Linked DNA regions of Trichocoleus sp. FACHB-46. The protein of the gene in region 1 interacts with the protein of each later gene in a pairwise test. Links are inferred from orthologs where the notes say so. Each region holds a gene or a part of one and is shown in the gene's direction. Other genes may lie near its edges.

The links. Proteins that work in one complex are often made in the same cells at the same time.
Region 2: the proteins of rlmN (region 1) and ftsZ interact in binary tests that used the Escherichia coli proteins (3 or more experiments, as listed by UniProt). The link is inferred for Trichocoleus sp. FACHB-46 from one-to-one orthologs.

Annotation. Positions count from the first base shown.
Region 1 is NZ_JACJOD010000030.1:339,793-343,839, forward strand. What follows is about bases 1-2,818. They hold rlmN (23S rRNA (adenine(2503)-C(2))-methyltransferase RlmN), read left to right. Parts: upstream 1-762; coding sequence 763-1,875; downstream 1,876-2,818. Other genes in these bases: lgt (prolipoprotein diacylglyceryl transferase), read right to left, coding at 1-458; H6F72_RS18015 (replication restart DNA helicase PriA), read right to left, coding at 1,929-2,117. In the rest of the region: excinuclease ABC subunit UvrC, read right to left, coding at 3,044-4,047.
Region 2 is NZ_JACJOD010000006.1:555,283-559,401, reverse strand. The notes cover bases 1-2,891. They hold ftsZ (cell division protein FtsZ), read left to right. Parts: upstream 1-832; coding sequence 833-1,951; downstream 1,952-2,891. Other genes in these bases: H6F72_RS02785 (hypothetical protein), read right to left, coding at 2,866-2,891; thiD (bifunctional hydroxymethylpyrimidine kinase/phosphomethylpyrimidine kinase), read left to right, coding at 2,020-2,838; H6F72_RS02800 (cell division protein FtsQ/DivIB), read left to right, coding at 1-466. Also shown: more of H6F72_RS02785, read right to left, coding at 2,892-3,273; H6F72_RS02780 (phasin family protein), read right to left, coding at 3,454-3,822. UniProt on the Escherichia coli protein: Essential cell division protein that forms a contractile ring structure (Z ring) at the future cell division site. The regulation of the ring assembly controls the timing and the location of cell division.

The DNA of each region.
Region 1 (4,047 bases):
ATCGCCTGCCCCAAAATCAAAGATGGTGCGACTAAATCTGCTAATTGCCAAAACGAAACTCGTTTGATCTTGGCGAAAATTAGGCTGGCAACCAAACCGCCCAGAATAGCGCCATGAATCGCAATGCCTCCTTTCCAAATGGCAATGATATCTTCTGGTCGTTGAGCATATTCTTGCCACTGAAACAGTACGTAATACAGCCGAGCAGAGGGAATTGCAGCGACAACTAACCAAATAATTAGGTCGCCAATCAAATCGGGATCAACTCGGCGACGCGTCGCCAAAGCTTGGGACAAGCTGACCCCAATCAGCACAGCCGAGGCAATTAAGAGGCCATACCAACGAATAGTGAGAGGTCCCAACTCAACTAATATGGGCCCTGGAGACTTGAACTCGAAGGCCATAAGCCCATAGCAGCTACTCCAGAGATGGGACAAAATTGGCAGATCCAAGGGCATGAGAATTTAGGATTCAGCTACAAACTTGATTTTATCCGCCTGAGGGCAGAATCCAATTTGGGCTGCGATTTCTTTGGCCCGAAACTTTGACTGCAAGAAGCATGAATTAAAAGCGCTGCTCAAGGCTACACAGGCCAATTGAGCTAGAATGAGAATCCTTGGGCCAACTGATTTAGCTACATCGAGGGCCGATTGTAGCTGCGTGAGTCAGGGCTGAGAAGCTAAAGTTCTACAACTAAAAGTCTGTCAAAATAGCAACTGCAATTGTTGACAGCCCTAGTCGCTCCTGAAATTGAGAAAAAGCATGGATAGAATTTATTCCGATCAACCTGTGGCACAGGCTATCACTGCTGGTCAATCAGGAACTGCGACTCCGATGCCAATTGCGGTAGCTTCGCCTCCCCTCCTAGGTGCCTCGTTAGCAGAGCTGACGGAATGGGTGAAACAGCACCAACAGCCTGCTTATCGAGGGCAGCAGTTACACCAGTGGATTTACCAAAAAGGGGTGCGATCGCTGGACGAAATTTCAGTTTTCTCCAAGCAGTGGCGTTCCACGGTTGCTGATGTGCCTATAGGGCGCTCAATGTTGCATTACCGAGCCGCTGCCCCAGATGGCACTGTGAAGTTTTTACTCCGGCTAGCTGATGGTCAGATTATTGAGACTGTAGGCATTCCCACGGAAAAGCGCCTGACTGTTTGTGTGTCTTCTCAGGTTGGCTGTCCGATGGGTTGCGACTTCTGCGCTACAGGTAAAGGTGGTTTCCTCCGCAATCTGGAGCGACATGAAATTGTGGATCAAGTTTTGACAGTTCAAGAAGACTTTCAACAGCGAGTCAGCAACATCGTGTTTATGGGCATGGGCGAACCTTTGCTCAATGTAGACAATGTGCTGGGTGCGGTGCGATCGCTGAACGAGGATGTGGGCATTGGTAAACGAGCCATGACTATTTCGACTGTAGGCATTCCGGGTCGCATTCGTCGTTTAGCCGCACACCAGCTACAGACCACTTTAGCCGTGAGCCTGCATGCTTCTAACCAAGCAGTTAGAGAGCAGCTAATTCCAAGCGCGAGACAGTATCCGCTGCAGGATTTGCTGGCCGAGTGCCGCGAGTATGTGCAGCTAACCGGGCGACGGGTCACGTTTGAATACATCTTGTTGGGCGGGTTAAATGACTGCCCAGAGCATGCAGTAGAACTGGCGGAACATCTGCGGGGGTTCCAGAGCCACGTTAACTTGATTCCTTACAATCCAATTAGTGAAGTAGATTATCAACGCCCTAGCCCACAACGGATTCAGGCTTTTCTGCATGGCTTGAAGCAGCATCATATTGCTGCGAGTGTGCGACGATCGCGGGGTTTGGAAGCAGATGCCGCTTGTGGTCAATTGCGGGCAAAAAAAGTAGGAGCGATCGCTTAAGATCACTCCTACCGTGCTGCTGCGATTGTGGTGCGGCAATCGCAAGTGCAAATCTAATGACGGGCGTAGATGCCAGGAGCATACGCTTCGATTACTTTGCCTGTGATTGTGCAAGTAATCATTAAATAATCACAAGTTTGGCATTGGGTTCGAGTCAAATGATCATCTGAAAGATGATGACGTTCGGCATGACTACCACAATTAGGGCAACGAACAACTTGTAAGGTTTCTAGAACACGCATTTTAATACTCTCGCAGCTAGCTCAACAATTAGGAGGGATTAAGGGCAAGGTTCACGAATTAAATTCGTAATTCTAAGATTTTCGAAACAAAATGTATCGAAGCTTACTAAATTAATCTGAGATTAAAAGTGCAGAAGTCATCGTCTCCTGACTCTTCTATTATGTTGGCATTTATGCAGATCGGCAATCAAGCTTTAGTTAGATTTTAGATTTCGGAGGTTGGGGATCGCCTACAGAGAGAGCGATCCCCGCAATACTGCTATTAGCTAAAAGCGCTTTTGATTTGGGACTGCTCGATACTAACTTCTTCGATGATTACAGAATTCTCTAAACAATTCTGCGAATTTTTTATGAGATTTTACTTATGTTTATGAACTTTCTTAATGAGTTTACTGAGCGTTGGATAATATTTTATTGGAGAATAATAGAAGCAATTGTTACTAAAACTACAAAATGTTTCCTAGTTAAACTCCTCCACGTTCCGTCATAATTCAAGCAGCATAATGCATTGAGCTTTTATAAGTCTTTTGGTGTCGTCTACGCAGAGCAAAGCTGTTCCTCAATCTTGCTGCCAAGGGCAGTAAAACTACAAACTGCATTGCCAGGAAGATTCAAGCATTTTGTCATGATTTCTTGCTATAGAAAATGAACACAAGTTTTTTAGGTCAGCACAGATGTTTAACCTCTAAATCGCAAGATTTGGAGGCAAACTCAAAAGAATATGTTGATCCTGACTTTATCTAACCCCTCAAAGCGATCGCGTCAAATAAAGCTATTACCAATCATTAAAACTAAATTAAGAAAATGGTTCTTCCTTAAGAAGGATTTAGGCAACGATCAGCAATTTGGCTACGTAGTGACAACTTAAGCAGAGCTAGACCTTACTCTAGTTCGGTCAGGTTTATTTAACCCGTCTTGCTAGAAAACTAGGGCTGCGGATGAAAGTAGTCGTAGATTTTCTGAGCTATCTGAGGGCCAATCCCAGAAACATTTGTGAGTTGTTCCGGGGTCGCTTCCCGAATGTAGTCAACTGAGCGAAAAGCAGCTAACAGTTCTTTTTGGCGATGATGCCCTAGCCCAGGAATATCTTCTAAGCAAGAGCGGCGCATGCGATCGCTGCGTTGCTGGCGATGGAAACTAACGGCAAAGCGGTGAGCTTCATCCCGAAGACGACGCAACAGTTGCACTCCCGGCTGTTCCGCTTCTGTAGTTAAAGGCAAGGACTCCCCTGGCAAAAAGATTTCTTCTCGCTTTTTCGCTAAACTGACCACGCGCAACTCTTCTAATAAATTTAGCTCCCGCAGTACGCTCACTACAGCCGAGAGTTGGCCTTTACCGCCATCAATCATGACTAAATCGGGCCAATCTGAATTGCCTACCCTTGGCAACTGCGGATCAGCGGCATATTTACGAAACCGCCGCCGAATCACTTCTGCCATGCTGGCAAAGTCATCCGAGTGCCCTGTGGTCACAGTAGGGTTTTTGATTTTGTAGTGTCGATAGTGCTGTTTGGCAGGTATACCGTCTACAAACACGACCTGAGAAGCGACAGCGTCGGAACCTTGAATATGCGAAATGTCATAACCTTCAATCCGTCGCGGCATGTCAGGCAGATCTAACACTTCGGCGAGATCTAACATCGCTTGAGCATTGCGATCGGCAAAGCGCTGAGTTCGGGCTAACTCATACTCCGCGTTGCGCTCTACCATTTCAACTAGCTCAGCTTTAGTTTGCCGTTGCGGCGCGACAATCGTAACTTTGCGTCCTTTGCGATCGCTCAGAAACTCGGCGAGCATGTCGCTTTCTGGCAGTTCGTGCTGCACCAGAATTTCTGCAGGAATCTCAACTGCATCTACCGTTTGGTAGTGCTCCTCCAACACTCGCTCTAGAATCGCACCTGGTTCTCCCGATTGAGCATCGGCGACAAAGC
Region 2 (4,119 bases), on another replicon or contig:
TAACGCTGAAGCTGTTAAAGACAAAGAGACAAAACCAGCAATAGGTCTCTCAAATGTGGGATTTCTGGATGCGAATGGTGTCTGGATTCCCATTGAGAGCTATACTTCCTTTGATCAATCGTTCCAGTTGCCAACTCTCAAAATTGTTGGCTATCAAGAACAGAAGCGATCGCAGTGGGCTGAGCTGTATCAATCAGTTAGCCAAAGCCCTGTTAAAGTCACAGAAATTGACTGGCGTGACCCAAGCAATATAGTCCTTAAAACTGAGTTAGGAATCTTTCATTTCGGCTCTTATAGTTCTAGATTTGCTGAGCAAATCCAAGCGATGGATCAGCTACGAAAACTCTCAGACAAGCTGAATCCCAAGCAAGTTGCTTATGTTGATCTACAAAATCCAGATGCTCCCTCAATTCAAATGCAGAAGGCCAATAACTCGGTAAAATCTAATACGGATAGTACTGATTGAGCTTGCCACCTGTAGGTAATAAGTCAGCGATAACTATCTTTAGGAATGCTGCTGATCAGTCAGATCAAATCAGATTAAAGATGGGTGGGAGCCTAATGCTATCATTGGTTTTTCAATCGACTTACCCTATAGTTAACTAGAGTTGCCCAGCGCTGCCCAGAATTAAAAAGTTGTTTATAAGCCATCCCCGATCCAATGACATCTAATAGTACATCTAATAGTAAATTGGGCTCTATCACCGAAGGCTCCCACGCAGAAGAGCAATCCTCTTTCTCAGTGGCAGATACTGCCAAAAACCCGTTTAGCAACTCTACAGTTCGGTTTAATCAATCTCGCGACGCAAAAGTTGTGCTAGAAGAATCTCGGATGGATGGGATTGTCCCCAGTAGTGTTGCCAAAATCAAAGTAATTGGCGTTGGTGGAGGGGGTGGCAACGCAGTCAATCGCATGATTGCCAGCGACGTATCAGGAGTTGAGTTTTGGTCCGTTAATACGGATGCTCAAGCTCTAGCTCAGGCAATGGCTCCCAAGCATTTACAAGTTGGCCAAAAATTGACTCGTGGTCTAGGTGCAGGTGGTAATCCAGCGATCGGGCAGAAAGCAGCGGAAGAGTCCCGCGATGAAATTGCAGCAGCCCTAGAAAATTCTGACTTAGTGTTCATCACCGCTGGCATGGGCGGGGGCACCGGAACTGGCGCAGCTCCGATTGTGGCTGAGATTGCTAAGGAAGTTGGCGCTTTAACGGTAGGAGTCGTCACTCGTCCGTTTACCTTTGAAGGCCGACGACGCACCAGCCAAGCAGATGAAGGCATCGCAGCCCTACAAAGCCGAGTAGACACCCTGATCGTTATTCCCAACGACAAATTATTGTCAGTGATCTCCGAGCAGACTCCGGTTCAAGAGGCATTCCGAGTCGCCGATGATATTTTGCGCCAAGGGGTGCAGGGAATTTCGGACATCATTACCATCCCTGGTTTGGTTAACGTGGATTTTGCAGACGTACGAGCCGTGATGGCTGATGCAGGCTCTGCATTGATGGGAATCGGCATTGGTTCTGGCAAGTCACGGGCGAGAGAAGCCGCGATGGCAGCTATTTCATCACCCCTTCTGGAATCCTCCATTGATGGAGCTAAAGGGGTAGTCTTCAATATCACGGGCGGCACTGACTTAACGCTCCATGAAGTCAATGCTGCTGCCGAAATCATCTATGAAGTCGTTGATCCCAATGCCAATATCATCTTTGGGGCAGTCATCGACGAGCGCATGCAGGGAGAAATTCGGATCACGGTCATTGCCACAGGTTTTACGGGTGAGGCTCAACCCGCAGCTCAACCCGCTAGAGTCGCGCCACTGCGCCGAGGTGTCACCCCTCCGATTACGCCTCAGGCTCCTCAAACGCCAGTCAACGAACCGAGAAATAGACCTGGTGAACCAGACATTCCTGAGTTTCTTCAAAGAAGAAGAGAGAGACCCCCAACTCGTTAAAGACTCGCTCAAGAGTTGAGTGCCCTTAGGCAGTGATATTTCAGTTCGTCACTTTGGATTGATTTAATATGACCCTGACAGGGAATTCACGGATTCCTGTGGCACTGACGATCGCGGGTTCTGATAGCGGTGGTGGGGCAGGAATTCAGGCTGACTTACGCACTTTTGCCTTTCATCAAGTGCATGGCACTAGTGCGCTCACTTGTATCACGGCCCAAAATACTTTAGGAGTCAATCGCGTTGATGCGTTGCCTGCTGCGGCTGTCGTGGCTCAGATAGAAGCGGTGGTGCAAGACATCAGGGTGCAAGCGACTAAGACGGGGATGCTGCTGAACCAAGAAATTATCGCAGCGGTGGCACAGCAGGTGCAGCTTTTGCGACTGCAGAATTTGGTCGTCGATCCAGTCATGGTGTCTCGGACTGGAGCACAGTTGATCGATGACTCGGCGATCGCCACCTTAAGAGATGCCTTAATTCCCCAAGCTGTGATCGTCACCCCCAATCGCTACGAGGCTCAACTTTTAAGCGGTCTGACAATCGTCACACTCGATGACATGCAAGCAGCGGCTCAACGGATTTATCAGCTAGGAGCTAAAGCAGTATTGGTCAAAGGCGGGGGCATGGCTGGCGAACTGCGAGGGGTTGATGTCTGGTTTGATGGCCAGCATCTAGAAACTTTGACCACTTCTAGTGTTGACACAAAAAACACCCACGGCACTGGCTGCACTCTCTCAGCTGCGATCGCCGCCAATCTAGCAGACGGCAAAGATTTACTATCTGCTACCAAGATGGCTAAAGATTACGTCACTACAGCCTTGACTCATTCCCTAAATATTGGGCAAGGGCAAGGCCCTGTAGGGCACTTTTTCCCTTTATTATCCCGCTGAGATTTCAGCTGTAGAGATAGTGAACCCCTAGAACGATTCCCAGTCAGAGCATTTCTCTGTCTCTACTCCATATGGATGCATGCCACAGACTAGGGGATTACCGCCATAAATTTGTCCATGATAATGGCTACATCCCATGCAAGCAGGATGTTTAGTGATAATTGGCTCTACGTTGTAGAACAAAGGCTCCATCGATTCTATGTCGGAACTCTCCAACCCAAAATATAGCTCTAGGAACGAGCTGGTCAGCTCATCAAGTCGCTGGTCAACTTCACTAAAAATCGTGCCTTGTACTTGTTCTACGATTTCCTCTGAGAGCTTGGCAAAGATATCAATCGCATCATCAATATCTCGCTTTACCTCTAAAAAAAACAGCTCTACTTCATCAGCTACTAATTCGAAGCTAGTAAAGAAATCTTTTGACCAATCTTCCATAAATTTGTTGCTTATCTGCAAGCGAGAGCGGGGACTGCGCCGAGCTTGTCTGTAGTCAGCGCCAACATACTGGATGAAACCCCCATCTACCAACTTCAGCTTTAGCAATTGGTGAGGGAGACTGATCAAAAATCATAACTTAGATAGATGACTCCGTAGCATTCTGTTTACACACAGCAACTACTCTCGCTCTAGCCGCCGTAGTTCCTCTTGCAAATCCATCACTTGCTGGCGCAAATTGTCTACATTTTGCGTTTCAGCCTTAGTTGGCTCTTCATCATCTGAGAGAATTTCGATCCGTCGCGGTTCCGAGCTTGTTGGCTCTGGAGCGGGAGTTGCTCCAGGTTGCTGGGCTCGATTCACCATATCGTCAACAAATCGACGGGCTTCTTCTGTGCTCATCTCGCCCTTAGCCACGAGTTCATCTGCTAGTTTTTGGGCTTGTACCCGTAGTTCCCCTAGCTTGCCGCCTGCTTTCTCGCCTGCATAGGAGGCCAGTCCGACTCCTAGGTAAAACGCTTTTTGGACAAGATCACCAAATCCAGCCATATCAACCACAGCTCCTTAGCAGTTTAAGAGTTTAATTGTAGTGAGCCATGCCAGAAGTTTTGCTATATTTCACTTCTAGCATCCAGACTCTGGAAGCAGATGCTTCTAGGATAAGCAGAAATCGAAATCACTGCCCATAGCTATACGGCCTGGCTTGCTAGCTTAGCTTGTTAAATGAAAAACTCTATAAGCTCAGGTAAGCGTAATATGTAGCGATCGCCCCTGGCAGTTTGTAAGTACCCTTTAAAACAAAGGAGACCCGGAGACCACGCCTGCTATAAGCATCCCGTATTGCTG